Regions from separate parts of the Aeromicrobium sp. YIM 150415 genome, predicted to be linked through region 4. Evidence: riboswitches for the same ligand, from Rfam matches in the RefSeq annotation. Region 4 holds a riboswitch; each other region holds the start of a gene.
What was found. A riboswitch is a leader RNA that binds a small molecule or an ion and turns the genes downstream of it on or off. The one in region 4 is predicted to bind cobalamin.
Positions count from the first base shown of each region.

Region 1: linked by a shared signal. The riboswitch ahead of cobN (cobaltochelatase subunit CobN) and the one ahead of JL108_RS16115 (fibronectin type III domain-containing protein) in region 4 are both predicted to bind cobalamin.
Region 2: linked by a shared signal. The riboswitch ahead of JL108_RS17850 (ABC transporter substrate-binding protein) and the one ahead of JL108_RS16115 (fibronectin type III domain-containing protein) in region 4 are both predicted to bind cobalamin.
Region 3: linked by a shared signal. The riboswitch ahead of JL108_RS18595 (energy-coupling factor transporter transmembrane component T) and the one ahead of JL108_RS16115 (fibronectin type III domain-containing protein) in region 4 are both predicted to bind cobalamin.

Region 1 covers NZ_JAERWM010000023.1:3,567-11,014, reverse strand. The annotation lists gene cobF (precorrin-6A synthase (deacetylating)) at 187-936, opposite strand; gene cobN (cobaltochelatase subunit CobN) at 1,094-4,672, opposite strand; cobalamin riboswitch at 4,699-4,831, opposite strand; gene JL108_RS14730 (hypothetical protein) at 4,933-5,151, shown strand; gene JL108_RS14725 (hypothetical protein) at 5,174-5,428, shown strand; gene JL108_RS14720 (class I SAM-dependent methyltransferase) at 5,556-6,305, opposite strand; gene JL108_RS14715 (ABC transporter substrate-binding protein) at 6,302-7,303, opposite strand; gene JL108_RS14710 (ferredoxin) at 7,300-7,448, opposite strand, start outside.
Region 2 covers NZ_JAERWM010000030.1:14,654-22,101, forward strand. The annotation lists gene aztD (zinc metallochaperone AztD) at 1-109, opposite strand, end outside; gene aztC (zinc ABC transporter substrate-binding protein AztC) at 138-1,037, opposite strand; gene JL108_RS17830 (hypothetical protein) at 1,031-2,065, opposite strand; gene aztB (zinc ABC transporter permease AztB) at 2,062-2,904, opposite strand; gene aztA (zinc ABC transporter ATP-binding protein AztA) at 2,954-3,592, shown strand; gene JL108_RS17845 ((2Fe-2S)-binding protein) at 3,877-4,518, shown strand; cobalamin riboswitch at 4,524-4,702, shown strand; gene JL108_RS17850 (ABC transporter substrate-binding protein) at 4,758-5,819, shown strand; gene JL108_RS17855 (hypothetical protein) at 5,809-6,546, shown strand; gene JL108_RS17860 (iron ABC transporter permease) at 6,543-7,448, shown strand, end outside.
Region 3 covers NZ_JAERWM010000033.1:17,024-24,471, forward strand. The annotation lists gene JL108_RS18560 (metal ABC transporter solute-binding protein, Zn/Mn family) at 1-355, shown strand, start outside; gene JL108_RS18565 (metal ABC transporter ATP-binding protein) at 352-1,050, shown strand; gene JL108_RS18570 (metal ABC transporter permease) at 1,056-1,886, shown strand; gene JL108_RS18575 (metal-dependent transcriptional regulator) at 2,010-2,678, shown strand; gene JL108_RS18580 (response regulator transcription factor) at 2,839-3,513, opposite strand; gene JL108_RS18585 (sensor histidine kinase) at 3,510-4,658, opposite strand; gene JL108_RS18590 (hypothetical protein) at 4,855-5,556, shown strand; cobalamin riboswitch at 5,698-5,824, shown strand; gene JL108_RS18595 (energy-coupling factor transporter transmembrane component T) at 5,859-6,959, shown strand; gene JL108_RS18600 (ABC transporter ATP-binding protein) at 6,956-7,448, shown strand, end outside.
Region 4 covers NZ_JAERWM010000025.1:95,457-102,904, forward strand. The annotation lists gene JL108_RS16095 (iron ABC transporter permease) at 1-355, opposite strand, end outside; gene JL108_RS16100 (iron-siderophore ABC transporter substrate-binding protein) at 449-1,435, shown strand; gene JL108_RS16105 (siderophore-interacting protein) at 1,439-2,254, shown strand; gene JL108_RS16110 (HNH endonuclease signature motif containing protein) at 2,266-3,480, opposite strand; gene JL108_RS16115 (fibronectin type III domain-containing protein) at 3,541-5,766, opposite strand; cobalamin riboswitch at 5,823-5,996, opposite strand; gene JL108_RS16120 (hypothetical protein) at 6,057-7,136, opposite strand; cobalamin riboswitch at 7,234-7,372, opposite strand.

The sequences.
Region 1 (7,448 bases), on a different contig from region 4:
CGGGAGGTGCCGCCAGCGGGCACTCGACCACCGAGTTCCCGATAGCCGAGTTCCCGGTGATTGAGTAGCCGCGAGGGACGAGCGGCGTATCGAAATCACTTCGAAATGTGGTCTCGATACGCGTCGGCCGTGAACGGCCTTCGGCCACTCGACCACCGTGGATTCGACCACACGTTCGCGACCGGTTCACGCCGGGGCTCGCAGGAGGGCGAGGTCCATGATCCAGCCGGCCTCGTCCTTGACCCGGTCGCGGGCAGCGCGGATGTCGGGAAGCACCTCGGCGACCGTCCCGTGGGCGAGCGCCTCGTGAGCGGTGCCGAGATTCGCGCCCCACCAGACCGTCCAGTCGCTCAGCGCGGCGAAGGAGTCGATCGAGGACAGCAGCATCGCGGCGATATTGCCCTCGCCGCGTTCGACGGCCTCGGACAGCTTGCGGCCGGTGGTCAGGTGCAGCGGCCGGCCGATCTCGTGCAGCACGATGGCGTGCCGGGCGGCGAGCAGTTGCAGACTCGAGACGCCGGGGATCACGTCGACATCGAGGGATCGGTCCGCCGCCACGCGATCGAGGATGCGGAGGGTCGAGTCGTAGAAGGCGGGGTCGCCCCAGACGAGGATCGCGACATCTCCGTCGGCTTCGTCGAGGGCGGTGGCGAAGCGTTCGGCTCGTGCGGCATGCCAGTCAGCGACGGCTCGCTGGTAGGCGGACTCGTCGCCGGCTACCCGGGCGCTGCGCTCCCTTTCGGGGTCGCGGACGGTGATCATCGGCGGCGGGTCGGGGACGTGGCGCGCGATGATCGCCTCACGGGCGGCGACGAGGGGATCGTCCTCGCGCTTCTCGACGACGAGATAGGCCGAGACCGATCGCAGCGCTTCAACCGCCTCGACCGTCAGCTGATCGACACCCCCCGGCCCGATCCCCACGACCCGCACCCTCATCGCACACCCCCGGTCGCGACGGACGCGAGATGTGCTTCGGTGGTCGTCATAGCAACCACAGGGTCACATCCTGCGTCACCCGACGACGCGAGATGTGATTCCACGGTAGCCATAGCAACCGCAGAGTCACATCCTGCGTCTCGTCCCCGCGCTTCGGTCACTGGCGGTCCTCGAGCTCGCCCTCGACCTCGAGGTAGACGGACTGGAGGGCGGCGAGGGTCTCGGGGTCGGGCTCGGCCCACAGACCCCGGTCGGCAGCCTCGTGCAGGCGCTCGACGATGCCGCGCAGCGCCCACGGATTCGACTGCCGCATGAACTCCTGGGTCTGCTCGTCCAGCACATAGGACTGCGCGAGCTGCTCGTACATCCAGTCGTGCACCACACCGGTGGTCGCATCGAAGCCGTAGAGATAGTCGACCGTCGCCGCGAGCTCGAAGGCGCCCTTGTAGCCGTGCCGCTGCATCGCGCCGATCCAGCGCGGGTTGACCACACGCGAACGGAACACGCGGCTGGTCTCCTCCGACAGCGTGCGGGTCTTGACCGCATCGGGCGTGGTCGAGTCGCCGACATAGGCCTTGGGGTCCTTGCCCGTCAGCGCCCGCACCGTCGCGACCATGCCGCCGTGGTACTGGAAGTAATCGTCGGAGTCGGCGATGTCGTGCTCGCGCGTGTCGATGTTCTTGGCCGCGACCTGGATGCGCCGGTAGTTGGCGCGCATGTCGTCGGCCGCGGGGGCCCCGTCGAGGTCGCGGCCGTAGGCGAAGCCGCCCCAGGCGGTGTAGACCTCGGCGAGATCGTTGTCATCGCGCCAATTGCCAGCCTCGATGGTCTGCAGGATGCCCGCTCCATAGGACCCCGGCTTGGAGCCGAAGATGCGGGTGCGGGCGCGGCGCTCGTCGCCGTGCTCGATCAGATCGGCCGCGGTGTGGGCGCGGACGTAGTTCTGATCGGCGGGCTCGTCGAGCTCGGCGACGAGGGCGACCGCGTCGTCGAGCATCGCGATGACATGCGGGAAGGCGTCGCGGAAGAAGCCCGAGATCCGCACGGTCACGTCGATGCGCGGGCGGCCGAGCTCCTCCAGCGGCACGATGTCGAGACCGTTGACGCGGCGCGAGGCCTCGTCCCAGGACGGGCGCACGCCGAGCAACGCCAGCACCTCGGCGATATCGTCGCCGCTCGTGCGCATCGCCGACGTGCCCCACACCGACAAGCCGACCGAGGTGGGGTACTCCCCCGTCTCGTCGAGGTGGCGCTGGACCAGCGAGTCGGCCATCGCCACGCCGGTCTCGTAGGCGAGTCGCGAGGGCACGGCGCGCGGGTCGACGGTGTAGAAATTGCGCCCGGTCGGCAGCACGTTGACGAGACCGCGCAGCGGCGATCCCGACGGGCCGGCGGGGATGAATCCACCGTCGAGGGCGTGCAGAACCGCGTCGAGCTCGTCGGTGGTCTTGGCCAGCCGCGGCACGACCTGCGTGGCGGCGAACTCCAGCACGCGCACCACCTCGGGATCATCGTGCAGTCCGGTGGCCGCCGAGGCGTCCCAGCCCGCCTCCTCCATCGCGAGGACGAGCTCACGGGCGCGTTGCTCGATCTCGTCGACGGCCCCCAGCTCGTCGGCACCTTCCTTCAGCCCGAGTGCGGCACGGAGCCCGGGGACAGCACCGGTCTCACCGCCCCAGACCTGTGAGGCGCGCAGGATGGCCAGCACGAGATTGACACGCGCTTCGCCGTCGGGGGCCTGGCCGAGCACGTGCAGACCGTCGCGGATCTGCGCGTCCTTGACCTCGCACAGCCAGCCGTCAACGTGCAGCAGGAAGTCGTCGAACTCCTCGTCCCCGGGGCGCTCGTCGAGGCCGAGGTCGCGGTGCATCTCCGCGGCGTGCATGAGGGTCCAGATCTCGGCGCGGATGGCCGGCAGCTTGGCGGGGTCCATCGCCTGGATATTGGCGTACTCGTCGAGCAGCTGCTCCAGCCGGGCGATATCGCCATAGGACTCGGCGCGCGCCATCGGCGGGATCAGATGGTCGACGATCGTGGCGTGCGCGCGGCGCTTGGCCTGCGCGCCCTCACCGGGATCGTTGACGAGGAAGGGGTAGATGAGCGGCATGCTGCCGATCGCGGCATCCGTGGCGCACGAGGCCGAGAGGGCGGCGTTCTTGCCCGGCAGCCACTCCATCGACCCGTGCTTGCCCAGGTGGACCACCGCGTGCGCACCGAAGCCGCGCTCGAGCCAGCGGTAGGCGGCGAGATAGTGGTGGCTCGGCGCGAGATCGGGGTCGTGGTAGATCGCGACCGGGTTCTCGCCGAAGCCGCGGGGCGGCTGGATGAGGATGACGATATTGCCGCTGGTGATCGTGGCCAGCACGATCTCCTGACGATCGTTGACGAAGAGCGTGCCCGGTGCGGCACCCCACGCCTCGGTGACCTCGTCGACCAGTTCGGCAGGCAGGTCGGCGATCCACTGCTCATAGTCGGCGGCCGGGATGCGCACGTGGCTCTCGGTGAGCTGACCCGAGGTCAACCACTCCTCGTCCTGCCCACCGGCGTCGATGAGCGCGTGGATCAGCGTGTCGCCGGCCTCCGTGTCATCGTCCATGTCGAGCACGCGGCTGATGGTCGGGTCGTCGCCCAGGTCGTAGCCCGCATCGCGCAGACGACGCAGCAACCGCACCGTCGAGACCGGGGTGTCGAGGCCGACGGCGTTGCCGACCCGGCTGTGCTTGGTCGGGTAGGCCGACAGCATGAGGGCGAGCTTGCGCTCCGCCGGCGGGGTGCGGCGCAGGCGCGCGTGGTTGACGGCGATCCCGGCGACGCGGCGGCAGCGCTCCTCATCGGCGACGTAGCGCGGCAGGCCGTCGGCGTCGATCTCCTTGAAGGAGAACGGCGCGGTGATGATGCGGCCGTCGAACTCGGGGATGGCGACCTGGTTGGCCGAGTCCAGCGGGGTCACGCCGTCGTCATTGGCCTCCCATTCGGCGCGGCTGGAGGTGAGGCACAGGCCCTGCAGGACCGGGATGTCGAGGGCGGCGATGCGCTCGACATCCCAGGTCTCGTCGTCGCCGCCCGCGCTCACGGCGCCGGGCACCTGGCCACCCGCCGCGAGGACGGTCACGATGAGCGCATCGAGGGTGCCGAGCGCCGCATAGAGGTCATCGGGGGCCGAACGCAGCGAGGAGGAGAAGACCGGACTGCCCACGGCCTCGCCGGTGGCGTCGATCGCATCGGCGAGCACATGGGCGAACTCCGTATTGCCGCTCGCCTCGTGCGCGCGGTAGTAGAGGATGCCGATGCGTGGGAGATCCGCGGGGCGCTCGGGGCGCTCGCTCCACCCCCACGTCGGCAGGACGGCGGGCGGCTCGAAGCCCTCGCCGGTCAGCAGGATCGTGTCGGAGAGGAAGGCGTGGAGCTGGGCGAGGTTGGCCGGACCGCCCTCGGCGAGATAGCGATGCGCCTCGGCGGCCACACCCATCGGGACGGTGGAGTGCTCCATGAGCTCGGCGCTCGGCTGCTGCTCGCCGCCGAGGACGACGATCGGGACGGTGGCCTCGCGCACCGCCGTCGGCACGTCGTCGGGCGATCCGAGGATGCGGGCGAGGACGAGATCGGCCTCGTCCACGAGCGCCGCGATCTGCTCGTCGGTCAACCGCACCGGGTTGGCGAAGCGGTAGTCGGCACCGCTCGCGCGCGCGGAGAGCAGATCGGTGTCGGATGTGGACAGCAACGCGATGCGCGTCATGCTTCCTCCTCGGGGTTCTCGCCCCTATCAGTCGGAATCGTCGCGTTCAGTGTCTGGCTCGGCCTCGCGGACGATGCCCGCGCGGCCTCACAGTGGCGGAACCGCCCCGGTCTCGCACCGGGTTCCTGAGATCGCGTCGACGTGAGTGCGCCCAGCGTATCCGGGCAGCGCGCGCCCCGGTCCGAGGGGCGGCCCGCGTGCTGAGCGAGGGTGTGGATAACGATCTCGACACGACGTAGAATGCAATTAATGTTGCATTCGTGAGGATCACGGCCAGCGCACGACGGCACGGCATCGCCGATGAGGACATCCTTCACGCCCTTCGTCACCTCCTTCGGGTCTATGAGGGCAGAGACGAGGTCCTGTTGGTGATCGGCACCGCCCGCGATGGTCGGATCATCGAGGTGGGGATCGCGGACCCCGACCTCGATCCGCGAGTGGTTCACGCGATGCGAGCACGGCCGAAGTTCTGGCCCTGAGACGACCGAAGGGAGCATGACCATGACGGCACGGATACGGCTCAGTGACCAGGAAGCCCTCGACAGGATCGAGGAGATCGATCCTGCCACCGCCCCGATGCGCGATATCTCGGCGACGGAACCGATCAGAGCAGCGGTCGCGAGCCGCGCCGCAGCCGAGCGAGCGGTCACCGATGCAGTGCACGATGCCCGGGCCCGAGGCGTCACCTGGGTGGAGATCGCCGCCGCTCTCGGCGTCAGCCATCAGGGCGCCCGCCAACGGTACGGAACTCGCTGATCCCCTCCTGGGATCTGTGGGCGGTGGATTATCACGCACCGCCGCACCTTGAGTGCGGGATGGCTCACCGCTCGGGGCCGGTCAATGGTCGGGCGCGGTCTCGTCGTCGCGCGGCAAGGCGGAGGCGTCAACCGCGCACGGCGTAGGTGACGTAGTCGTCGTAGAGCTGCCAGGCGGTGCCGACCTCGGCGAAGCCGGCCTGCGACAGCGCCGCGAGCCGGAAGTCGATCGCGGTCGACGGCGTCGCGTCTCGGCCCGCGAACCGGCGGTCGCGCTCGGCGACGCGCTCCGCGTGGCCGAGGCGCTCGCTCAGCGAACCCCACCATCGGTCCCAGCTCTGCGCGCCGGCGGCGAAGGCCTCCTCCTGGGTGCGACGATCGTGGTCGGCGGCCCAGCGCGCGATGTGCGGCGAGCGTCCGTCGAATCGGAAGTGGTCGCCGTCGAGGAAGACCCCTCCCGGTCGCAGGACCTCGGCAACCTCCGCGAAGAGGCGGACGAGGTCAGCAGGCCACAGCCAGTGCAGCGCCGTCGTCGACACGGCGCCGGCGAAGCCCTCCTCCGCCATGGCCCCCCGCCACTCGCCGGTCAGATCGGCGTCCACGATCCGCACCCGATCGCCATAGGGCGCCAGGTACTCCGCCGCCAGGTCCAGGAGCACCGGATCGTAGTCGACCGCCACGACCCGGGAGTTCGGCACCGCGTCGAGGACGCGGGCGGCCAGCGAACCCGGCCCGCAGGCCAGGTCGAGGACGGTCATCGGCTCGTCGCCCGCGACCTGCCGCAGCACATCGACCATGACGGCGAACCGCTGCTCGCGTTCGGCGATGTAGGCGGCCTGCTGGTCGTCCCAGTGCCGCACGAGATCGGCGGCGGTCATCCGACGAGCCCCAGATCCCGCAGCCCCTCGGCGATCTGCTCGATGCCGTCGACATTGCGGATCGAGGGATCCATCGTCGTCCCTCCGAGGATGATGTAGCGACGCTCCTTGACCGCCGTCAGCCGGCTCGCCACCGGATCGGACTCCAGGAAGGCGATCTTGGCCTCCGCGCTGTCACCGTCGTCGCCACGCTCCAGGTCGGCGAGCACCAGCACATCGGGGTCGCGGTCGAGGATCGACTCCCAGCCGATCTCGGGCCACAGCTGACGCTGATCCTCAAAGGCATTGGTCGCGCCGACCGCACGGGTCATCAGGCCCGGCGCCCCGCAGCATCCGGCCATATACGGGGTGCGCGTCGAGGAGTACCACCACGCGAGCGAGACATCCTCCGCACCGAGGTCCTCGGTCGCCGCCTCCGCTCGGTCGCGCAGCTCGGTCGTCAACTCGTCGCCGGCATCCTGGACATCGAAGAGCTCGGCGACATCGGCGATCTCGTCGTACAGGTCGTCGAGGCTGAGCTCGCTGGTCTGCTCGGCGTCCTGGCCGCCGCACTCGCTCGGCGACTGATACGTCGGTACGCCCAGCTCGTCGAACCGCTCCTGATCTCCGATCCCCTCGGAGGTGAAGGTGTACGCGAAGGTCGAGTAGACGAGATCGGGTTCGACGTCGAGCACGCGCTCCAGCGCGGGGAACTCCTCGTCGAACTTGTCGACCTTCTCGAAGTCCTCCTTGACGTCCTCGATGACCTGGGAGTCCGACACCCCCACGGCCTCGATCCGATCAGCGAGTCCGAGGCTCAGCACGAGCTCGGTCGCCGGTTGATTGATGACCACGGCGCGCTCGACCGGGGACTCGATCGTGACCTCGCGATCGCAGTTCTCCACCACGATCGGGTAGCCCTCGGCGGAGGTGCCGGCATCGGTCGTGTCAGTGGTCGAGCCGCAGGCGGCGAGCAGGCCGAGGGCGCTGACGCCCGCGACGAAGGATCGGGTTCTCATGAGGTGGTCCTTTCGGAGATGATGCGCGGTCGGCGCAGGCGGTCGACGGGGCGGCCGTCGATGAGGTGCTGGTCGACGAGCTCGCCGACATCGGCCCCCGTGACGGGCCCGTACCAGGTGTCGTCGGGGTGCACCGCCACGACCG
Region 2 (7,448 bases), on a different contig from region 4:
GGTCGTGTCCGTGGTCGCCGGCCTCGTCAGACTCCGAGTCGCTGCCGCAGGCGGCGAGCGTCAGCGTCGCGGCGAGCGCGAGTGGCAGGATCGCGTGTCGTCTGGTCATGGGTGTTCTCCTTCAATGGGTGGGTGTGTCAGGACAGTGCGGAGGCGATGGCATCGGTATTGGCGCGCATCATCCCCAGGTAGGTGGCCGCCTCGCCGTCGGCGGTGAGCGACTCGGAGTACAGCGAGACCACCTGCACGTCGATGCCTGCCGTGTCGGCGAGTACCTGCGCGAGACGGTCCGGTTGCGACGAGTCGGCGAAGACCGCGGGCACGCCGTTCTCGGTGATCGCGGTGGCGAGGGAGTCGAGGTCGGCGGCGCTGGGCGACGCGAGCGTGGTGCCGCTCGGGATCACGGCGCCGACGACCTCGAAGTCGTAGCGGTCGGCGAGGTAGCCGAGGACGTGGTGATTCGTGACCAGACTGCGGCGATCGGCCGGTATCGCGTCGAAGGCCTCCCTCATGTGCCGATCCAGGTCGGTGAGCTCGTCGAGGTAGGCCACGGCCCCCTCGCCGGGCTCTATGCCCGCGTGCTCCTCCAGTGCCTCGGTCACGTGCTCGACCGCGAGGCTCATGCGGGCGGGATCGGTCCAGAAGTGCGGATCGAGCTGGCCCGCGGAGGCTCCCTCGCGATATTCCAGGGGGTCGACGAGGTCGCCGACGGCGAGCACCGGCACGCCGTCGGCCTCGGCGGCGTCGACGACGTGTTGGACGCCCTCCTCGAGGCCGAGTCCGTTGCTGACCACGAGGTCGGCGTTCTCGACGGCGGCCGCCTGCTGGGCGGAGATCTCGAAGGAGTGCGGGTCGGCCCCGGCCGGCATGAGCACGGTGACCTCGACATCGCCGCCGGCCACCTCCTGCACGACATCGCCGAGGATATTGGTCGTGACGACGACACCTCCGTCGGACGGGCCACCCGAGCAGGCGGTGAGTGCGGCCGCCGACAGGGCGATGCCGCCGGCGAGCGCGGCCAGCCGCCGGGTCACCATCCCGTCTCCACCAGGTGGAGCGGGGTGACGTCGCCGGTCTGGATCCCGCGGGCGATGCGCAGACTGTCGGCGTAGTCGATCTCGTGGACGACCGAGGCCTCGGCATCGTTCACATAGGCCCGTGACGTGTCGGCGACGAGGGACGGCGGGTTCTCGAGGTCCGGATTCTCCAGGAGGGGGCGCTCGGCCACCTGCTCGCCCGTGGCGTCGTAGTGCCGCAGCGTGCCGTCCTCGCCGAGCACGAGCACGCCGAGGTCGGCGCCGAGCGCGACCGCCGCGAGGGGCGAGGGGGACTCCATGGTCGTCCAGGTCCGGCCGCCGAGATCGAGCACCGCGACCTCATCGCCGAGAACCGCGGCGAGCTCGGTGGCGCGGGGGCGCTGACCGAGCTCGCGGGCCCGCTCCTCACCGGGATAGGGCACGAGATCGTTCTCGCCGTCCTCCGTCACGAGGACGCCGTCGGCGCACGCGATGACGAGCTGCTCGCCGGTCCGCACGGCACCGTCGGGGTCGTCACAGGAGCTGTCGATGTCGTCGTCCGCGGCTGTCGTCAGCTCACCGTCCTCCAGGGCGTCGCGGTCGACGGTCGTGACCGCGCCGTCTGCATCGATGGCGAGCGTGTCGGAGCCGAACGCGCCGACGATCGTGCCGTCGGCCAGCTCGGTGTCGCCGAGCTGTGCGGCGTCCTGGCGGTAGTAGTGGTTGTGGTCGCCGTGCGGCCAGGTCCAGCTGCCCGCGTCGAGCACCGTCGCCGTGCCGTCCTTGCTTCCGAAGACGAAGCGCCCATCGGTCTGCACGGAGTCGGCAGGCAGGTCGAAGGTCTCGGCGCTGCCGTCGAGGAGATCGATGACCGAGGCTCGTTCGCCATCGGCGACCACGAGCCGGTGCTGTGCCTCGGCCTCCTCGACGGCGCCCTCGACGTGCCCGTGGCCGTGCTGGTCCCCGGCGGTGTCGTCGTCACCGGAGGACGAGCAGGCGGCGACCAGGACGATGCTGGTGACGGCGAGGAGGGGGCGAAGGGGTCTCATGCGGTCCTTTCGAGGGTGCGGGCAGTGGAGGGCACGACGGAGCGCAGTCCGAGTGCCAGGACGAAGATCGCGACGGCGCAGGCGGTGATCGTGGCTCCCGCCGCCGTGCCCGCGTGCCAGGAGACGAGCAGCCCGACGACGACGGCCACGGCGCCGAGCGCGGCCGCGAGGGCGATGGCGAGGGATACGCGGGAGGTCCACAGCACCGCCGCGGCGGGAGGCGCGATGAGCATGCCGAAGACCAGCAGCGTTCCGACGATGCTGAACGTGGCGACGATCGCGAGGGTCAGCATGGTCAGCAGCGCGAGCTGGGCGATCTCGGGACGCAGCCCGCTGGTGCGGGCGATCCGGCGGTCGAGGGCGCTGACCAGGAAGGCTCGGTGGCCGAGAGCGGTCATCGCGACGATGACCGCTGTCGTCACCGCCAGCGTCACGAGATCGCCCTGTTGCACGGCGAGTACCTCGCCGAAGAGGAAGGCGGTGATGTCGACGGCGAACGAGCCCGAGGCGGAGACGATGATCACGCCGGCCGCGAGCATCCCGACGAACAGCAGGCCGATGGTGGTGTCGGTTCCGAGGCGGCGGTTCCGTTGCAGCGCCGATACCCCCAGGGCCATGAGGGCGGCGGCGATCCCCGCGCCGAGGCTGAGACTCACACCGGCCAGGGACGCGAGCGCGACGCCGGGGAGCATCCCGTGGGACATCGCGTCGCCGAGGAAGGCCATGCCGCGCAGCACCACCCAGGTGCCGGCGCAGGCGCAGGCGACGGCGACGAGGAGTCCCGCGATCGCGGCGCGGGTGACGAAGCTCACGGCGAAGGGGTCGGTCAGAAGGTTCATCGGCGAGGACTCTACAATGCAATGAGAACCATTCTTATTAGGGGGTCGGATGATCGACGTGTGTGAGGTGCACGCGGGCTACGGGCGGCACGAGGTGTTGCGGGGCGTGACCTGGTGTTTCGCTGCCGGGCGGGTGACGGCGCTGCGCGGCTCGAACGGCTCGGGCAAGACGACGTTGCTCGATGTCATGGCGGGGATCAGGCCCCCGGCGCGAGGCACCGTCAGCCGTCCTCCCGGCGGGGTGGCCTATGTCCCGCAGCGCACGCACATCGATCCACGCCTGCCCCTCACGGTGCGCGATGTCGTGACGATGGGAGCCTGGCAACGGCGTGGCCCGTGGCGCCGGGTGAGCCGTGATGATCGCCGGGCGGTGGAGAGCGCGATGGACGATCTCGGCATCGCCCATCTCGCGCGGCGACGGCTCGATGAGCTCTCCGGCGGACAGGTCCAGCGGAGCCTCGTGGCCCGGGCGATCGTCTGCGACGCCCCGGTGATGGTCCTCGACGAGCCGATGTCGGGGCTCGACATCGGGGTACGGCGAGAGCTGAGCGATGTGCTGCGCCGGGTCGCGGCCTCCGGCCGGGTCGTGGTCCAGGCCACGCACGATGCCGAGGCCGCGGAGGCGAGCGATCAGGTCGTCACCCTCGTTGACGGCCGCCTCCACCGCCACCCCTCGACGGTCCACTAGCGATGCCACGTCCAGGTGGAGCGGTGTCGCTGCGCTCGCCGTCGTTACTCGATCACCGATCTGGGTCCTTGGTGGTCGAGTAGCCCAAGGCCGTCCGCGGCCGACGCCGTGGAGCCAGCGCATCGGGGGCGTAGCCGCGCTGGAGCGAGGCCAGGTTTGGGCTGGGGTGGGTTTCGATACGGTCGCTCGCTGAACGAGCTTCCTACTCAACCACCGATCCCTCGCCTCGGTGGTCGAGTAGTGGAGGTCGCTGGAGCGAAACCACGTTCGCGTAGCCTGCGGGCATGGACCCGCTCGCCGGACTCGGCCCGTACTTCGCGGTCGAGCGCGGGACGGTGGGTGAGGGCTGGCTGACGCTGGACCAGCTCCACGGCGAGGTCCTTGCCGAGCGCGTCGCCCACACCCGCGACGCTCTCGCCGAGCGCGCTCGCGCGGACGTCGAGGACCGGGTCGCCGCCTCGATCATGTCCCTCGGACTGTTCGCACGTCTCGTCTCCCCGGTGCTCGGATCGCTCGCGGCAGGGGTGCTGGCGCCGCGCATCGACCTGTCGACGACCCGCTGGCGCCCCGTCGACTCCGGGCCCTGGCCGATCGCGGTCGAGCCCGGCGAGCCGCGCACGCTCGACGAGGTGACCACCGAGGTCGTCGGCCCCCTCGCTGAGCGCATCGGAGCCGACTACTCCGTCTCGCGCACCATCCTCGACGGCAATATCGCCTCAGCGGTCTTCGGAGCCGTGACGATGCTGCGCCGTCTGGGCGCCGCCGATGCCGACCGGGCCACCGGGGCCGCCCTGGGCAGCCTCTCCGAGGGCCCGCTGCGCGGCACCGGCACGGTCGACGGCGGCTTCGTCCGCGCCTCGTGCTGCCTGTACTACCGGTTGCCCGGTGGCGGCTATTGCGGCGACTGCGTGCTCGCCGCCCGTTGAGCCGCTGCTAGAGTGCGAGCGCCAGTCGTGCTCGTTTGAGCCAGGGAACCCGGTGTGAGTCCGGGACTGACGCGCAGCGGTGAGGGTGACGGGCGGAGCTTGATGCCACTGGACGATTGTCCGGGAAGGCGCTCCGTCTGATTGATCCCGAGTCCGAAGACCTGCTGGTCGCACGTTCGCGTGTGTGATCCATCCAGTTGCAGGCTTCGCGTTTGAGCCTCGGACGAAAGGGACCTGTCATGGTCGTCCGTACCCTTCCCACCCTCGCTGCCGCCGCGGCGGCACTCCTGCTCGCCGGCTGCGGAGCCGACGCCTCGGGCGACTCCGCGAGCGACGACACCGACGGCGTCTCACTCACCAACTGCGATATCGAGAAGACCTACGCGGCCCCCGTCGAGCGGATCGTCGCGACGAGCAACTCGGCGAATATCGGCACGCTGCTGCGGGTCGGCGCCGTCGACCAGCTCGCCGCAGTGGCCCTCAACCCCGACAACGACGAGATCATGACCGAGCTGTACGGCTCCGGTATCGAGGACGTGCCGCGCCTCGAATCGCCGATCTCGCTCGAGGCCATCGTCGCCCAGACCCCCGACCTGCTGATCGGTTCGTACAGCGGCCTGTTCGCGGGATCCTCCGGTGTCACCGAGGAGGTCGCCGCCGAGCGAGATATCGACACCTATGTGATCTCCGACAGCTGCCGGCAGGACCCCGATGACACCTCCTCGGCCCTCGGGACGATGGATCCGTGGACGGCGGTGCGGACCGATCTGGAGAACTACGGCGCGCTGACCGGACACGAGGACGAGGCCTCCGAGGCCATCGAGGATCTCGATGAGCGACTCGGTGCCCTGGAGGACGCACCGCGTCCTGACGCCGCGCCGAAGGTCCTCCTCTTCGACAGCGGCACCGATGACCTCTACACGTCGGGCCACAACGGCCCGCCGCAGGGCATCATCGATGCCGCCGGAGGCGAGAATGTCTTTGCCGACGAGGACACCACCTGGTTCCGAGCCAGCTGGGAGGCTGTCGCCAGCCGTCAGCCCGATGTGATCGTGGTGCTCGACTACCGCAGCGGCGATGAGAACGAGGTCGCGACGAAGATCGACACCATCCGCCAACAGCCCGCGCTGCGCGACCTTCCTGCCGTGGCGGAGGACCGCATCGTTGTCCTCCCGCTCGCCCTCTTCACCAGCGGACATCCCAATATCGAGGCGGCCGAGGCGCTGCGCACCTCCTTCGACGACCTGGGCCTCACGCCCGAGTCGGGCATCGAGGGCCGCTTCGCCGGTTATGGCCGCTGACCCGAGCTGGATCGTGCTGGCCCGGCAGGCGTTGCCGGGCCAGCGGATCGAGCTCGGGATGAGGGAGAGAGATCCTGGCGCGTGGACACCACTGCGCTCGTTGGCCGACTCCCGTGCCTGGCCGTCGATCGCCCGCGACTACGCCGACGGCATCAGTGCGCGCTCTGCGGTCGTCGGAGCCTCGTGTGCCCTGCAGGGTCTCGCCTCGCGGGTGATGGGGCCGGTGCTCGTGGGCTGGGCGCTCGGGCATCCGGTCCCTCGCCTGGCGGATGTCGAGGTGGAGGTGCTCGTTCGCGCCGGCCGTACGACGGGCGTGCGCTACAGCGTCACCCGGACGACGCCGCTTCACGCCGATGAGCTCGTGACATCGCTGGCGACTGTGATCCATCCGCTCGTCGAGGCGATCCGGGAGACCTTCGCGCTCACCGAACGGGTGCTGTGGGGCAATGTCGGTGCGTCGTGTGCCGGGGCCCTCGGCGCGGCGCACCGGATCGCGAGCGATGCCGAGGTCGTGCGCCAACACGGAGAGCGACTGCTCGCCGGACCCTGGCTGGTGTCGCTGGCCGTCGAGCCACGGACCTGCGATGGCGCATGGACCTATCGTCGGGACACCTGCTGTCTGATTCACCTGGGGGACGGACACCGGTTCTGCCCCGGATGCTCACGGGTGGATCCGGCGGACGACCGCGTGCGCTGGCGCGAGCGACTCGAAGAGCTAGCCCGATGACCACGACAGTCGGGGTGGGCGCTCGTGTGTGGCGGCGCCGGACGATCGTCCTGTGCCTGCTCCTGGCGTTGCCGCTCAGCATGGTGCTCGCGACGGGGTTCGGAGCGACCGAGGTCCCGGTCGACGAGATCGCCGGTGTCTTCGCCGACCGCCTCTCCGGCGAGTCCGGCTCCTCGGTGGCCTCGACCATCGTCTGGGACATCCGCACCCCTCGCGTCCTGCTGGCCGCCATCGTCGGTGCCGGCCTCGCGCTCGCCGGAGCGATGATCCAGACCCTGGTGCGCAACCCATTGGCCGACCCTTATCTGCTGGGCATCTCCTCGGGGGCGAGTGTCGGGGCGACCGCGGTCATCACGCTGGGAGTGCTGTCCTCCGCGGGACTCTGGGCCCTCACCGGAGGTGCCCTGCTCGGCGCCCTCGGCGCGGCGGTCCTGGTGTTCGGCATCAGCATCGCCCAAGGGGGATTGACGCCACTGCGATTGGTGCTCACCGGCACGGTCCTGAGCGCTGCCTTCTCGGCGGTGGCGAGCTTCCTGGTGTTCCGCAGCGCTGAGCCGCAGGCCGCGCAGTCGGTGCTGTTCTGGCTGCTCGGCAGTCTCGCCGGTGCGTCGTGGATCAAGCTCGTCGGGCCTCTGGCGGTCGTCCTCCTCGTCGGCATCGTGGTGTGGATCCTGGCGGGCTGGCTCGACGCGCTGGCGATGGGAGCGGACGCCGCCGCATCCCTCGGCGTGCCGGTCGTCGCGCTGAGGATCGGGCTCTTCATCGCGCAGGCCATCCTCGTGGGCGTCCTGGTGTCGGTGGCGGGCGGCATCGGCTTCGTGGGACTGGTCGTGCCTCATCTGGCCCGCATGCTCGTGGGCGCGCGGCACCGTGTCCTCATCCCGGTCGCGATGCTCGCCGGG
Region 3 (7,448 bases), on a different contig from region 4:
GGCCGAGGTGCCCGTCGAGCGGCGCATCCTCGTCACCTGCGAGGGCGCCTTCTCCTATCTAGCGCGCGACGCCGGGCTCCAGGAGGCCTATCTGTGGCCGGTCAACTCCGAGCATCAGGTCACGCCCAGACGTGCTGCCGCACTCGACGATCTGCTGACCCGGCGCGATGTTCCGGCGGTGTTCTGCGAGTCCACGGTGTCGAGCCAGACGATGCGCCAGCTCGCTGCGGCGACCGGCACCCCCTTCGGGGGCACGCTCTATGTCGACTCGCTCTCGACGGCGGACGGCCCGGTGCCGAGTCATCTCGATCTGGTGCGCCATGCCGCCGATCTGATCGCCGAGGTCCTCCGATGACCGCCGTCGAGGTCGAGGAGGCGACCGTTCGCCGCGCGCGACGCACCGTGTTGCGGGATGTCTCGGTGCGGGTCGAGGCCGGCCGGGTGTGCGCGCTGCTCGGGATGAACGGTGCCGGGAAGAGCACGCTCTTCGATGTCATCGCCGACCGGCTCCCGCTCGCCGGCGGGTCGATCGAGGTGCTCGGCGCCACGCCTCGCAAGGCTCGCCGGGCCGGGCGGGTCGGCTATGTCGTGCAGAGCGAGCGGATCGACCTCGACTTCCCGGTGACGGTCCGCGGGGTGGTCTCGATGGGCATCACCTCGCGACGTGAGGCCCGGCAGCGGACGGACGATGCCATCGAGCGCGTCGGTCTGCAGGACCTCGCCGACCGGCCCCTCGGTCGCTTGTCAGGAGGGCAGCGCAAGCGTGCCTTCCTGGCCCGGTGCCTGGCCCAGCGAGCCGAGCTGATCCTGCTGGACGAGCCCTTCGCGGGAGTCGACCGGCCGAGCGAGCTCACCTTGCGGCAGGCGATCGGCGAACTCGCGGCGGATGGCAACACGGTGATCGTCTCCACCCACGACGTGCGGGAGCTGGACAGCTGGTGCGATGACGCGATCGTGCTGGCGGGCCGGGTCGTGGCATCCGGCCCGGTCCGGGAGACGGTGACGGCCGAGCGGCTGGCGCAGGCCTTCGGTTGGGAGGGGTCGGCGTGATCGAGATGTTCTCCTACGAGTTCATGCAGGTCGCGGCGCTCGTCGCCGTGGCCGCTTCGGTGGCCTGTGCGCTGCTCAGCTGCTGGATCGTGCTGATCGGCTGGTCGCTCATCGGGGACGCCGTCTCCCACGCGGTGCTGCCGGGAGTGGTGCTCGCGTACGCGGCCGGCGTCCCGTTCACGGCCGGTGCGCTGCTGTTCGCCTTCATCGCGGTCGGCCTGATCGCGCTGGTCCGCCAGGGACCGACCAAGGAGGACGCCGCGATCGGGGTCGTCTTCACGACGCTGTTCGCGCTCGGTCTCGTCCTGGTGTCGGTGGTGCCGAGCCATCTGGACCTCGGGCACATCCTCTTCGGCAACGTCCTGGGCGTCAGCGATGCCGAGGTGGTCCAGGTGGTCGCGCTCGCGACCATCGTCGCGGTGGTGCTGGTGGTCCTGCGCGGGCCGCTCACGATGTACGCCTTCGATCCGGTGCACACCTACATGATGGGTCAGTCCCCGCGGCTGCTGGCGGGCGTTTTGCTGACGTTGCTGGCGGTGACGGCGGTGGTCGGGCTGCAGGCCGTGGGGGTGGTGCTCGTCGTCGCGCTGCTGATCATCCCCGGTGTCACCGCGCGTCTGCTGACCGACCGGATCGGGCGCATGCTGATGATCGCCCCGGCGATCGCGGTCGCGGCCACCGCGGCCGGACTGACGGCGAGCTTCGTCCTCGACGTCGCCCCGGGAGGCATGATCGTGCTCGGCCAGTCGGCGGTCTACGCCCTGGTCTATCTCCTCGCGCCGCAGCGCGGCGTCCTGCCGCGCCTCGCGCGCCGGAACCGCGAAGTCCCCGCCTGAGCCCGGCAGCGGCGGTAGCTGGTCAACCCTTCCTCGTCGGTGGAGGTAGACGATCAACGTCATGGGCGAGGTGTGAGGTTGGCCGTCTACCGCCGATCCGGTCGAGAGCCGTAATCTGGAGAGGTGCACCCCGACGAGTTGACCGCGTCCACCCAGGACTATCTGAAGGTCATCTGGACGAGTCGCGAGTGGCACGACGAGCCGATCTCGTCGCGTGCGCTCGCGCAGCGGCTCGGCCAGTCGCCGTCGACGGTCTCCGAGACGGTCAAGAAGCTCACCCAGCAGGGACTGCTCACCCACGAGCGCTACGGGGATGTCGGGTTGACCGACGAAGGTCGCCGCGCGGCGCTCGCGATGGTGCGCCGGCACCGGCTCATCGAGACCTTCCTGGTGGACTACCTCGGGTACTCGTGGGATGAGGTGCACGACGAGGCCGAGGTGCTCGAGCACGCGGTGTCCCATCTCTTCATGAGTCGTCTCGCGGTCGCGCTCGGCGATCCGGAACGCGATCCCCATGGCGATCCCATCCCCACCGCCGAGGGGCGGCTGCCCGAACTGGACGCCCGTCAGCTGTCGGAGGTCGGTGACGGCGAGCGCGTGCGGGTGGTCCGCGTGTCCGATGCCGACCCGGCGCTGCTGCGGTTCCTCACCGAGCAGGGCATCGGCCTGGACGTGCTGCTGGATGTCAACGAACGGCATCCCTATGCCGGCACGATCAAGGTGACGCGCGACAGCGAGGAGCTCGACCTCGGGCTGCCCGCGGCCGAGGCCATCTGGGTCGCCACAGACTGATACGCGCGGCGCCCGGACGGGGCGGTGAGTGGTGAACCGTCGCCCCGCGCTTGTGGCGGTGCGTGAGCGGCCGCCTCTCCGGCCGAACGGACGCCTCCTCACCGGTGGTGGCCGGGAAATGGACGCCTACTCACCGCCCGGGGGCGAGGGAGGCGGGTGGTCAGTGGCCGCCGACGAGGTGGGTCTCGTAGGCGAGCACGACCAGCTGCACGCGGTCGCGGGACCGGGTCTTGGCGAGCAATCGGCTGATGTGGGTCTTGACGGTCGCCTCCGCCACGAACAGCTCACTCGCGATCTCCGAATTCGACAGGCCACGCCCCACCAGCACCAGCACCTCGCGTTCGCGATCGGTGACCTCGGCGAGCCGGTCGTCGGGGGACTCCGTGGCGCCCGCGGGGTCGGGCAGTGTCGTCGCGAAGTGGTCCAGCAGCCGTCGCGTGGTCGACGGCGCGACCACGGCGTCGCCGCGGTGCACCGCCCGGATCGCCCCGAGCAGCTCCGGCGGCGCGGCGTCCTTGAGCAGGAAGGCGGCCGCGCCGGCCTTGATCGCCGCGAAGGCGTACTCGTCCAGGTCGAAGGTCGTCAGCACGATCACCCGGGGACCGTCGGCCATCGCGGTGATGGAACGGGTCGCCTCGACCCCGTCGAGACGCGGCATCCGCACGTCCATGAGCACGACATCGCAGGAGGTCACGCCGATCAGCTGCACCGCTTCGGCCCCGTCGCCCGCCTCGCCGACCACCGTCATGTCGTCCTGGCTGTCGACGAGCATCCGGAACCCGGCCCGCACCATCTGCTGGTCGTCGACGAGGAACACGCGGATCGAATCGCTCACCAGGGAATCCTCGCATCGACCTCGTACCCGCCGCCGACGACGGGCCCGACCCGCAGCTCGCCACCGTGGGCGGCCACCCGCTCCCGCATGCCGACGAGCCCGTGCCCGCCGCCGTCGTCGGCCGCGCTGGCCCCGCGGCCGTCATCGCGGACCGTCAGGTTCAGCACGTCACCGTCGCGGCGCAGCGTGACGGTCGTGGTCACCTGGGGTCCGGCGTGCTTGCGGACATTCGTGAGCGACTCCTGGAGGAGGCGATAGGCCGTGAGCGCGACACCCGGCGGGACGCCGGCCAGGTCCGCCGAGATCTCGGTGTCGAGCCGCATCGACGCGGCGGCCTCCTCGAGGAGAGCCGGGACATCGGCGAGGTCGGGCTGCGGGGCGGTGCCGGTTCCATTCTCGCGCAGCAGACCGAGCAGCGACCGCATCTCGGTCAACGCCTGCCGTCCCGTGCTCGCGATGGTCTCCAGCGCGTCGACCGCCGTCTCGGGGCGGGCGGACGCGGCGTAGCGTGCACCGTCGGCCTGCACGATGATGACCGACAGCCCGTGGGCCACGACATCGTGCATCTCGCGGGCGATGCGGTTGCGCTCACCCTGCGCCGCCAGTTGCGCGCGCTGGTCGGCCTCCCGGGCTACCCTCTCGCTGCGTTCGATCAGCGAGTTCACGTACGCCTCGCGGGTGTGCCCGAGCAGTCCGAGGACCCATGCCACGACCACGATGAGGCCGATGCCGAAGGCCTGGGAGGCGACCAGGCTCGTGCTGTAGGAGGGGGTGCCGTAGGACGGCATCCAGTCGATCGCGGCGACGACGGCGGCGATGAGGCTGAGGACCAATACCGGGATGCTCCATCGCAGCCCCCGCCATCGCGCCACCGAGTACACGGCGATGGGGAAGGCCAGCTGCCCGGGGAGCGTGGTGTCGTAGAGGAGCACCTGCGCGGCGTGCGTGACATAGACCGCGGCGAAGACCGCCACCGGGTGCGAGCGCCGCCAGAACAACGGGGCGATCTGTGCCGCGGTCAGCACCGCTGTGCCCGGGCTGATGCCGACGGCCGCGAGCGGCGCGACGGCGAGCAGCGCACAGGTCAGCGCGATATCGAACCACTGCCTGCCGCGCGGGCTGAGGCGGAACGGTGCCCTGTCCATCGGATCGACGGTAGCCGAATGCGCGAGTCCGCAGATCCGTCCAGGGGTGGATCTTTACCTCATAAAGGTGCTTTTTTGTCTGGAATATCAGACGATCATCCGAAAACAGCCGTTGTGGCGGCCGATGCCGCGCGCGATGCGCCGCTATCTGCTTCCATGAGGTCCAAGGAGTGGCAGACGATCGGAGGAGATCATCGTGGGCGCCACCACCCCGCCGGGGTACGAGGACCTGGAACGCGATCTACGAGAGCGTGGGCTCGACGCCTCGGCGAGCTGGCCGGCCGACGTGCTGGCGAGCCTGGTCGCGAGCGACGCGATGAGCTTCGTCGAGCTCGCCCTCGAGCACGTCCTGGCCGATGCCCTCCGCGACTCCGAGCCGAGGGCCCGGGACCGCGAGCCCTGTGACGTCCGGGGCGCGGTCTTCGCGCACCGGCTGGACGGCACGATCTACGCGACGCTCGCCGAGGCGCTCTCCGCGCTCGCCTGGGCCGGTGATCCGGGCGTGGAGCGATGGCACGTGCTGCTCGCCGAGGTCGACCACGATGCAGCGGACATCCTGCGCTGCCGGATGCTGGCCGCCCCCTCGGCGGACTCCGATACCGCCGTGGAGTGGCTGGTGGCGCATCCGGACTGGTACTCGCTCGGCTGGGGATCGAGCAACTGGCCACCGATGGACGTCGTCGCGGTGCATGCCGATGTGTGCTCGATGGCCACCTATGAGGCGCTCGAACAGGCGATCTTGGAGTTCCTGCCCGCGGTCGAGGAGCCGGCGTGCCGAGGTTTCGGACAGTACGAGCTCCTCGCGGCGCTCGGCGACGGTCATCTCTCGAGCCTGGCGCGCGACCGCCTGGTGGAGCTGCACCATCGATTCGCCGAGATGCCGGTGGCGCGAACCTGAGTCGATGCGGCAGACTGTCGATGCGGCGGCGCGAGCGACGCCCGAGACCGTTCGCGCCGCCGTCTCGCCCTAGGGCCCTCAGCGCTCGGCGTTCCGTGGCGTGACGATGCTCGCGGTGCCGTCCGCCCCGATGCCACCTTCTATACTCGTGGAGTCCACGCCAGTGGACACCTGTTCGTCGCGGGGAAGCCGGTCGGAGTCCGGCACTGTCGCGCAACCGTAGGCCTTCGGGCGAGTCGGGAGACCGGGCGGGCGGGTCCATCACGACACACTGTCGCGTCTCGCAGTGGGGGGTCAGGACCATGGTCGTCACTGCCAGCCCCACGCAGCGTCGGCAGCGCCGCGCCCGCGATCTGCATCCGGGCGCCTGGTGGATCTGGGCACTCGGCCTGGCCGCCGCCGCGTCCGCCACCACCAATCCCGTCGTCCTGGTCCTCGTGATCGCGGTGGCCTGCCTGGTCGTCGCCAGCCGACGTGGCGACGCCCCCTGGGCCCGTGCCTTCCGCTTCTATCTGTGGTTCGGTGCGGTCATCGTGGTCGTGCGCGTGCTGTACCGGCTGGTGTTCGGCGGCGGATCGGTCGCCGGCGACACGGTACTGGTCCACCTGCCCGAGGTCCCTCTTCCCGATGTCATCTCGGGCATCAGGCTGCTGGGCGATGTCACCTCCACGGCCGTGCTCGCCGGACTCTACGACGGCCTGCGGCTCGCGGCGGTCGTCATCTGCGTCGGCGCGGCCAACGCCCTCGCCAATCCCAAGCGGCTGCTGGCCTCGGTGCCGCCCGCGCTGTACGAGGTGGGGACGGCGCTGGCCGTCACGATGTCGGTGTTCCCGCAGCTCGCCGAGAGCGTGCAGCGGGTCCACCGGGCGCGTCGTCTGCGCGGTGAGCCCGGCAAGGGGGTCGGGGCGCTGCGGCGGCTGGTCGTCCCGGTGCTGGAGGACGCGCTGGAGCGGTCGATGACGCTGGCCGCGGGCATGGACGCCCGCGGATACGGTCGTGCCGGCACCGCATCGGTGCGGGCTCGCGCCGTGACCGGCGGGTTCCTGCTCGCCGGCCTGTTCGGTCTGTGCGTCGGCACCTATGCCTTCCTCGACCAGACGGCGCCGAGATGGCTCTCCTGGCCGGTGCTCGCCGTCGGCGTCGGCTGTGCCGTGATCGGCTTCCTGCGCGCGGGCGAGCGGGTGCAGCGCACGCGGTATCGCCCGGACCGTTGGCGGAGCGCGGAGCTGGTGACCGCGTCCTGCGGTCTCGTCGCCGCTGTCGGCATGAGGATCGTCGATCCGGCTGCCGCCTTCCCGTCGCTCACGACGGCGCCCGATGTCTCGATCATGGCGCTGGCCGCGGTGCTCGTGGCGGCGGTGCCGGCCTTCGCGACCCCGGAGCCACGGCGGGCGGTCCGATGATCGACGTCACCGGTGTCACCTTCGCCTACGACGGCGTGCCCCTCCCGGTCCTCGTCGGGGTCGACCTGACGATCGGCGAGGGCGAGCTCGCCCTGGTCGCCGGCCGCACGGGATCGGGGAAGTCGACGCTGCTCGGCGTCTTCAACGGGCTGGTCCCGCACTTCACCGGCGGGACGCTGAGCGGGGACGTCCGGATCGACGGCGCATCGGTCCTCGGACGGCCTCCGCGCGAGCTGGCCGATCTCGTCGGCTACGTGCCGCAGGATCCGCTGGACGGCTTCGTGACCGACACCGTCGAGGAGGAGCTCGCCTACGGCATGGAGCAGCTGGGGCTGGCGCCGTCGACGATGCGGCGCCGCGTCGAGGAGACCCTCGACCTGCTCGGGCTGGCGGACCTGCGCGACCGCGCGCTGCGCACGCTCTCCGGCGGACAGCAGCAGCGGGTCGCGATCGGCTCGGTCCTGACGATGCACCCGCGCGTCCTGGTGC
Region 4 (7,448 bases):
CGAGGGCGACGGTGAAGGCCGAGCCCGCACTCACGCCCAGGATCCCGGGGTCGGCCAGCGGGTTGCGGGTCAACGCCTGGATCACCGCACCGGCCACGGCGAGGCCCGCGCCGACGACGATCGCCGCGACCATCCGGGGCACTCGGGTCTCACGGACGATCGTCGTGGCGGTCGGGTCATCCGGCGACCCCCACAAGGCCTCGATCACCCGACGTACCGACAGGGACTCCGCACCGACGGCGATACTCACAGCCGCAGCCACCGCCAGAACCAGCAGCGCGAGCACGATGACGGTCTGACGGCGCCCTCGGACGGATGAGCGCCCGGTGGCGACGGGAGGGGACGAAGGAGGCATCAGGCAATGAGTTTAGGCTTGCCTACGTCAGAGTTCGCTTCCTGGGCAGTCCCCGGGACGAGCCACCACAGCATCGGAGGGGAATCCGCACCCATGCACTATCGACTCACGGCGGCCGTGGCCGCACTCGCCCTCTCGCTCGGGCTCACCGCGTGCGGCGCCGACGACTCCGAGGGAACCGGGGGCAAGGGGGCGGCCGGCGATGACTTCCCCGCGACCGTCGCCACCGAGTTCGGCGATGTCACGATCGACGAAGCGCCGGAGCGCGTCGTCGCCCTCGGCTGGGGCGATGCCGAGACGGCGCTCGCCCTCGGTGTCCAGCCGGTCGGCGCCTCGGACTGGCTCGGCTTCGAAGGCGAGGGCGTGGGCCCGTGGGCGGACGGCCTGTACGACGAGGCCCCCGAGCTCATCGGGACGCTGGAGCCGTCCTACGAGCAGATCGCGTCGTTGAAGCCCGACCTCATCCTCGACGTCAAGAGCTCCGGGGAGCAGGAGCGCTACGACCGGCTCTCGCAGATCGCGCCGACTGTGGCGATCCCCGAGGGCAAGCAGTCCTTCCTCACCTCGATGGAGGAGCAGGTGACGATGATCTCCACGGCGCTCGGTGCGCCGGAGAAGGGTGAGGAGCTGCTCGCCGATGTCGAGCAGCAGTTCGCCGACGCCGCCGCCGAGCATCCGGAGTTCCAGGACAAGACCATCTCGGTCGCCGCCTTCACGTCCGAGGGCTGGGGTGCCTATATCCAGGGCAATGAGCGGGTGGCCTTCATGGAGCGGCTGGGATTCGAGCAGAACCCGGCCATCGAGGAGCTCACCCCGGAGGGCTTCACCGCGAAGCTCGCCAATGAGCAGATCGGCGTGCTCGACGCGGATCTGCTGGTGGTGTTCCCCATCTGGCTGCCGGCGACCGATGTGACCGATCAGCCGCTCTTCCAGCAGATCCCGGCGGTCCAGGACGGACGCTCGATCGTGTTCACCGACGATGATGAGGACATCCGTCAGTCGTACTCGGCGAACACGGTCCTATCGGTGCCCTTCGCCCTCGAGTCGGTGGTGCCGATGCTGGCGGACGCGGTCGGCTGACGGGTGGCCGCGGAGCGGTTGGCGAGTGGTCGCGGGCGCAAGCCCGCCGATGCGCGTGTTCACCGGGCCCGGGTGCTCCGTCGCGAGGATGTCTCGCCTTCGTTCGTCCGGCTGACGTTCGGCCCTGACGAGCCGAGCGCGCCTTTCCCGCTGGCGCCGATCGGCGCGGACCAGTGGTTCCGGCTGTTCTTCACCGCCGACGGCTCCGCGCTCCATCTGCCGTCGGGCGGCGCGGACGGTTGGTACGTCCGGTTGCGGGAGATGCCCGATGACGAACGTCTGACGGTGCGTAACTACACCGCCCGCCGGGTCGGGCACGACGAGGCGGGCTGGTGGATCGAGGTCGACTTTCTCTTGCACCGCGATCCGGAGGGGCAACGCGAGGGGGTTGCGGCGCAGTGGGCCGCGGCGGTGACACCAGGGACAGAGGTCGGCCTGCTCGACCAGGGAGCGATCTTCTCCTGGCCCGATGACGCGGGCGCTGCCCTGATCGTGACCGATGCGACCGGCCTGCCGGGTGTCGAGGCGGCGCTGCGTGAGCTTCCCGAGTACGCCGAGGTGACGGTGGTGGCCGATATCCCGACGGAATGGGATCGCCGGCCACTCACCTCACCTGCGATGGTGAAGGAGAGGTGGGCCGTCCACGCGGCGGGGAACGACTGGTCCGACTCGATGGGTGATCTCGATCTCGAGGTCGACTATGTCTATGCGGTTGACAGCTCCACGCTCGCCCTCGATGTCCGGGCGCGAGCACTCGCCGCCGGCGTGGACTCTCAGCGAATCGACTTCTGCAGCTACTGGCGCCCGCCCCGGGTGTGAGGTCACTCCGGTCAGCCGGCTCGTGGAAGACGGGTAGCCGGTGGGTGTGTGGGGATTCGTCGCTTGCGGTGGCGTGGGTCGGCGCCGGGGAGGAGGCGGCCATGGCGGTCGGTGAACTCGTGGGTCGTGGGGTCGATGACGAGTGCTCCGGCATGAACCGCTCTATGGCATCTCGGACAGAGCCCGATCAAATTCGCGAGGTCGGTGGGTCCGCCGCGGGACCACCAGATGATGTGATGGATATGCACCACCGGTGCCCGACATCCCGGGGACGCGCATTGGTGTCCTTGTCGGGCGAGGACCGCAGTCCGTTGCCTGGGCGTCGCCAACCGGCTGGATCTGCCGACGTCGAGGACGGCGTCCTTACCCCCGACCGCGACCGGGGTGATGTCGGCTTCGCAGATCATCTCCTGCAGCTGGCGGATGCCGATGGTCCCGAACCCCACCAACTCCCCAGACCCGGCATCATCCATCAACGTCGACGCGTCGATCGTCAGGGCCAGGTGCGGACGCACCCCCTGATCTTTGGGTAGGCCGCTCTCCAAGACCGAGTCGAGGAGACGTTCCAGCCCGTCGACTCGCCGCTGGGCGCTCGTGCGCGGATCATCCGCACCCGATGGTGCCAACAGCGACTGCAGGAGGGCGGTGAGTTTCGCGCCGGTGGTCGAGTTGAGGAACCCGTTGATGTGAACACCGTCAGGAACCGGATTCACCTGGATATCCTCACGGGCCATGCCATCGATCCACGCCTGATCCAACTCATCGGGATACACCGCATCCCGCAGGGTGCGAACCACCTGCCGCAACGCGGCAGGCTCGTGAGACGAGGCAACATCGAGAAGTTCAGGAAGCAGCTCACGCGTGTGCGAGGGCCCGACATGCGTGACCGCATACGACAGGTGCTTCACATGTTCGAGTGACACCCCACCCGCTGAGGCCAGCTCGGCGGCCTCGGGGATCTGCTTCAGCGTCACCCCAGACCTGACCAACTCACTCGCCCGCCGCGAGCTCACCCGCAACTGACCACGCAACCACGCCTTCACCGAGCTATACCCCTCGACCTCATACTCCAGGGTCTCGGACATCTCAGCGGTCAGTTGAGCCTTGGCGGCATCGATCGCATTGCTCGCCTCCTCCAGCGCACGTAGCGCATCCGTCGAGGGGGCGAACGCCTCCAACAGCGCTGCGGTGTCCCGCAGCCGCTGCACCAGATCCCCCGAACTCATACACCTATAGTATCGAACAAGCGTTCGAACATCAAGAGGTGGCTCCCCGTGTCGAGAAATCTAGGCCGAACGGAGACGGTGGATCGACACGCCCACGGCGACGAGACACACGACAGCGAGCGCGCCGATAGGCGGCCACCAGGGCGACATCGGCGACGAGGCTGCCAGCTGTTCCGTGGGTGTGGGTGCGCCGGACACCTCGCTGGTGACCAGCTGCGATGCCGGCAGATCCGAGGCCCATACCGCCTCAGCCGTGTATTCGCCCTCGGCATTGCGCTGCCCTGCTGCGGGCAATCTCGGCCCCGGAGCAGCCTGGCCCGCGCTGGGGTGTCTGGCCGGCGAGTTGATGGCGTTGTCACCGGTATCGTCCGACCCACCCGGCGGTGGCGGTGCAGCCGGGCCTCCCGTATCGCCGGGACTGCCGCCATCGTCGTCCGGCGAACCGGCTTCCGTGGTGGTGAAGGAGATGGTCTCGCTGTCGACCACCCGCCCCTTGGGCGACGCCACCCGAACCTTCGCCCGATAGGTCGTGTTCGGTTCCAGACCGGACAGCGCGACGTTCAGCGCATCGGACTCGCCCGCCTCGAACTCGCCACCGTCGACGACGAGGGAGAGGTCATCATCCGTGCCGTAGAGGACGATCGCCCGCTGCTCATGGGATCCGGCCGAGACCTGCGCCGATAGTTCGGCGACCGTGGGCCGGACGGTGCTGACCTGCGCACTCCCCACAGATGCCGGTATGACATCGTCCCAGGGCGCTGCCGCCAGCGCTCGCAGGGCCAGCGGCGTGGCGACCGGGACACCACGCTGTCCCCCCGTGACGATGATGCCCCGCAGTTCATCGAGCGAATCGGCGAAAGCGCCGATGTGCTGGGTGCCCGGTGTCCCCTCGGCCAACTCAGCCGTGACCTGCAAGGGCGAAAGATGCCGCGCGGCGCGGGCGGCGGCGTCCGCGTGACCGGCCTGGGCCATCGCCTCGGCGAAGGTCGCGTTGGCCGCGAAGACCTCGGCGGCGGGCATCTGGTCCTCACCGACGGCCCACGGCAGAGACCCATCTTCACGTTGCGCACGCAGCAGGAAGCCGGTGACCTTCGCGATAGCTTCATCGAGCCCGGCAACTCCACCATCGCGCAACTCCCGCAATGAGTCGAGCATCTCGGCTTGCAGCGAGACCACCGTCGTCTGGAAGCTGCCGTCCTCACGCTGCTGGCCCAGCAGACCTTCAGTCACACTCTGCGGAATCTCGCCTCCAGTGGAGAGAAGGAAGGCCGCGAAACCGGCGATCGCTCCGGGCTGGGAGCTATAGGAGGGCCGGCCGAATGAACTACTCCCGGTCCAGACGCCACCCGTCACCGGATCGGTCATCTCCGAGCGCTGGGCCACTTCGGCGAGATCGACGCCATTACTGAGGACCGCTTCACCGCCTTGTAGGGCACGGATCGCCGGGCCGAATCGACCCAGTGCGACACCGTTCGGCTGGGTGAGCCGGCCGCTGGCGAATACCGAACGGCCGATGCGCGAGAAGTCGCTGAGCTCTCGGCGAACACGTTCGAAGCGCTCATCGGTGACATCGACTCCGCTGGCCACGAGCGCGTTGACATAGTCGGCTAGCCGCCCGACGTTCGTTTCAGTCTCGAGCTGGCCTTCGATCCAGTGGCGGGCGAGGTCGACTTGTTCGGTGGAGGTCTCGTGCACCTCGGGCATGACCAGCCCCGGCCCCCGGGCGTCCATCGGCGGCACTCGGGGAGCGATGGCTTCCTGGGAGGTGTCGCCAGAGACGGTCGCCGAGAACGACCATCCCTCGACGCTGCCGACCGCGGCACTGTGACCTCCGGCTCCGGTTCCGCTGTAGCCCCACCGGACGCCGGGGCTGGCGTGCCAGTAGGACCAGTACGCCTCGATCGGCGGCATGCTGTGACAGATCGCCGGGTCGCCAGAACGGTCCCTGGGGTAACCGTCGATGGTGCAGAGCGCACCCGGGAAAGGCACGACGCGCGTCACCTCGAAGCCGGCCTCCAGCAATGCCGCCCACCCGCTGTGCGGACCGCCGGGCGCGCAGCGCACCTCCACCTGCTGATCGGCCAGGGTCTGGAAGTCCACGATCACCGTGACACCGGTATCGGGACCCTCGGTACCGGGTGCGCAGGGCTCCCACACCGAGATCAGTTCCGGGTAGGGGTTGGGCACCGGCTCGGTCTCAGCCGCCGCCGAGGGCGGCACCACGGACACCAGCCCGAGCGCCAGCGCGGCACCGGAAATGAGGGACAACACACGTCGCAAGATCACGACAACGGCCTTTCCACAGCAGGCCAAGTCGCGCGGCCCGCCGTCTGAACGCGAGACGAACTGGTCGAGGCCACAGCTGGATCTTCGGGCTCGGGATCATCCTCCCAGGCCGCCTTCCCAGTCGATCTCTCGATCGACCAGTGGCTGATGGCCTGGTCGTCACCCATACCGCTGCGCGTCAGCCCCGGAGTCTCACCGGGTTCCCACACACCGTGACGAGCGCAGCCTAACAGCCGGACGACCCGTCCGGTGGCGGAATTATCCACCGCGCCACCGGACGGACCCTCACCTCACGGAGTAGCCAGCGCCCCGGAGGCGAGATCGAGCAACGTGACGTCCAGCAGCGCCGGGACGGCCTGCGTGGTGGCCCGGACATCATTACTGTTCTGCACCGGCTGGCCCCCATTCGTGGCCGTGCAACCCGGAATCCGGCCGTCGACGCCTGCCCGGCCCTCCAGCCACGCCTGCCCGTCACTCGCGTCAGTGCCCGCAGCGAGTTGCGCCTGGGTGGCCAAGGCCGTGCTGTTCGTGTTCGGAAGCGGTACCGGCGGACTATCGGTGCTGCATGCCGTGCTCTCCCAATAACCACCCGCCGTGTCCTGCTGAGTCTCCAACCAGGTCACGGCATTCACCGCGGCCGTGAACTCGCCCGCAGCCGCGAGCGCCTGCACCGCCATCGCCGTCGAGTCCACGTCCTGGACACCGGACGTGCAGGTCGTGCTCGTATGGCCGAGCGTTGCCCGGAACGCGCCGCTGCTGCACTGCTGCGTGACGAGATAGTCCGCGGCATCCGCGGCACTCACAGAGGACGACTCGCTCAGTGCGACGACGGCCAACGACTGGGTGAAGGTGTTGGAGAAGTCGCTATCCCAGGGATCGCTGGAGTCGACTTGGTTGGGGATCCGGCCACTGGAGTCCTGGAGGCACTCCAACTCGCTGATGTAGCCCGCGGCGCTGCCCCCATTGGCCTGCTCGAAGACGGCCAGCTTGGCGATCGACCCGGCATAGACGCTGCCGGTCGAGTTCGCGCAGGAGCCGTTGTTCCAATAGGCGCTGGCGTTGGCACGGATCCAGTCGGCCGTGTCATCGGCCTCGGCGCTCAGACCGGCAGCCAGGAGCGCCCAGTTGCCGTCGATCGTCAAGCCGGTGTCGGCATAGGACGCGACGGCCGGCGGTGTGCTCCATTCGTCCCAGTAGGAGGTCTCGAGGAAGCTGCCGCCGGCATCGGTCGAGAGCTGCGTGGACAGCCAGTCCGCCGCATCGGCGCCGGCATCAGCCGGTGACGCGGTGGCGGGCGCTGCTCCCGCCACCAGGACGACGGCCGCCGCGGCAGGTACTGCCCGGGTCAGCCAGGAAGGTCGAGCGAACACAGAAATACCTCGTTCTGTCGTGTCACGACGGCGAGCCCGCCGGCCACGACCTGCGATCGAGGACCAGTCGGATTCTGCCCGCAGTCCGCGACGGGTGAGTGAATCAACAGTCCGTGGCAGGCATTCCGACTCGTGCCGAAGCACACACGGTTGCGGGTCAGCGCCGGATTCGCACCGGCTTCCCCTGTCACGTACCTCTCGGTGCCCGAAACGTATCCTCGGGTCCACTTGACGTCAACGTCATCTATAGATCCGAGCCTCGACCTGCGGGTTCTGGTCCGCAGCAGCGAGCGATCCCTTACGCTATGACCC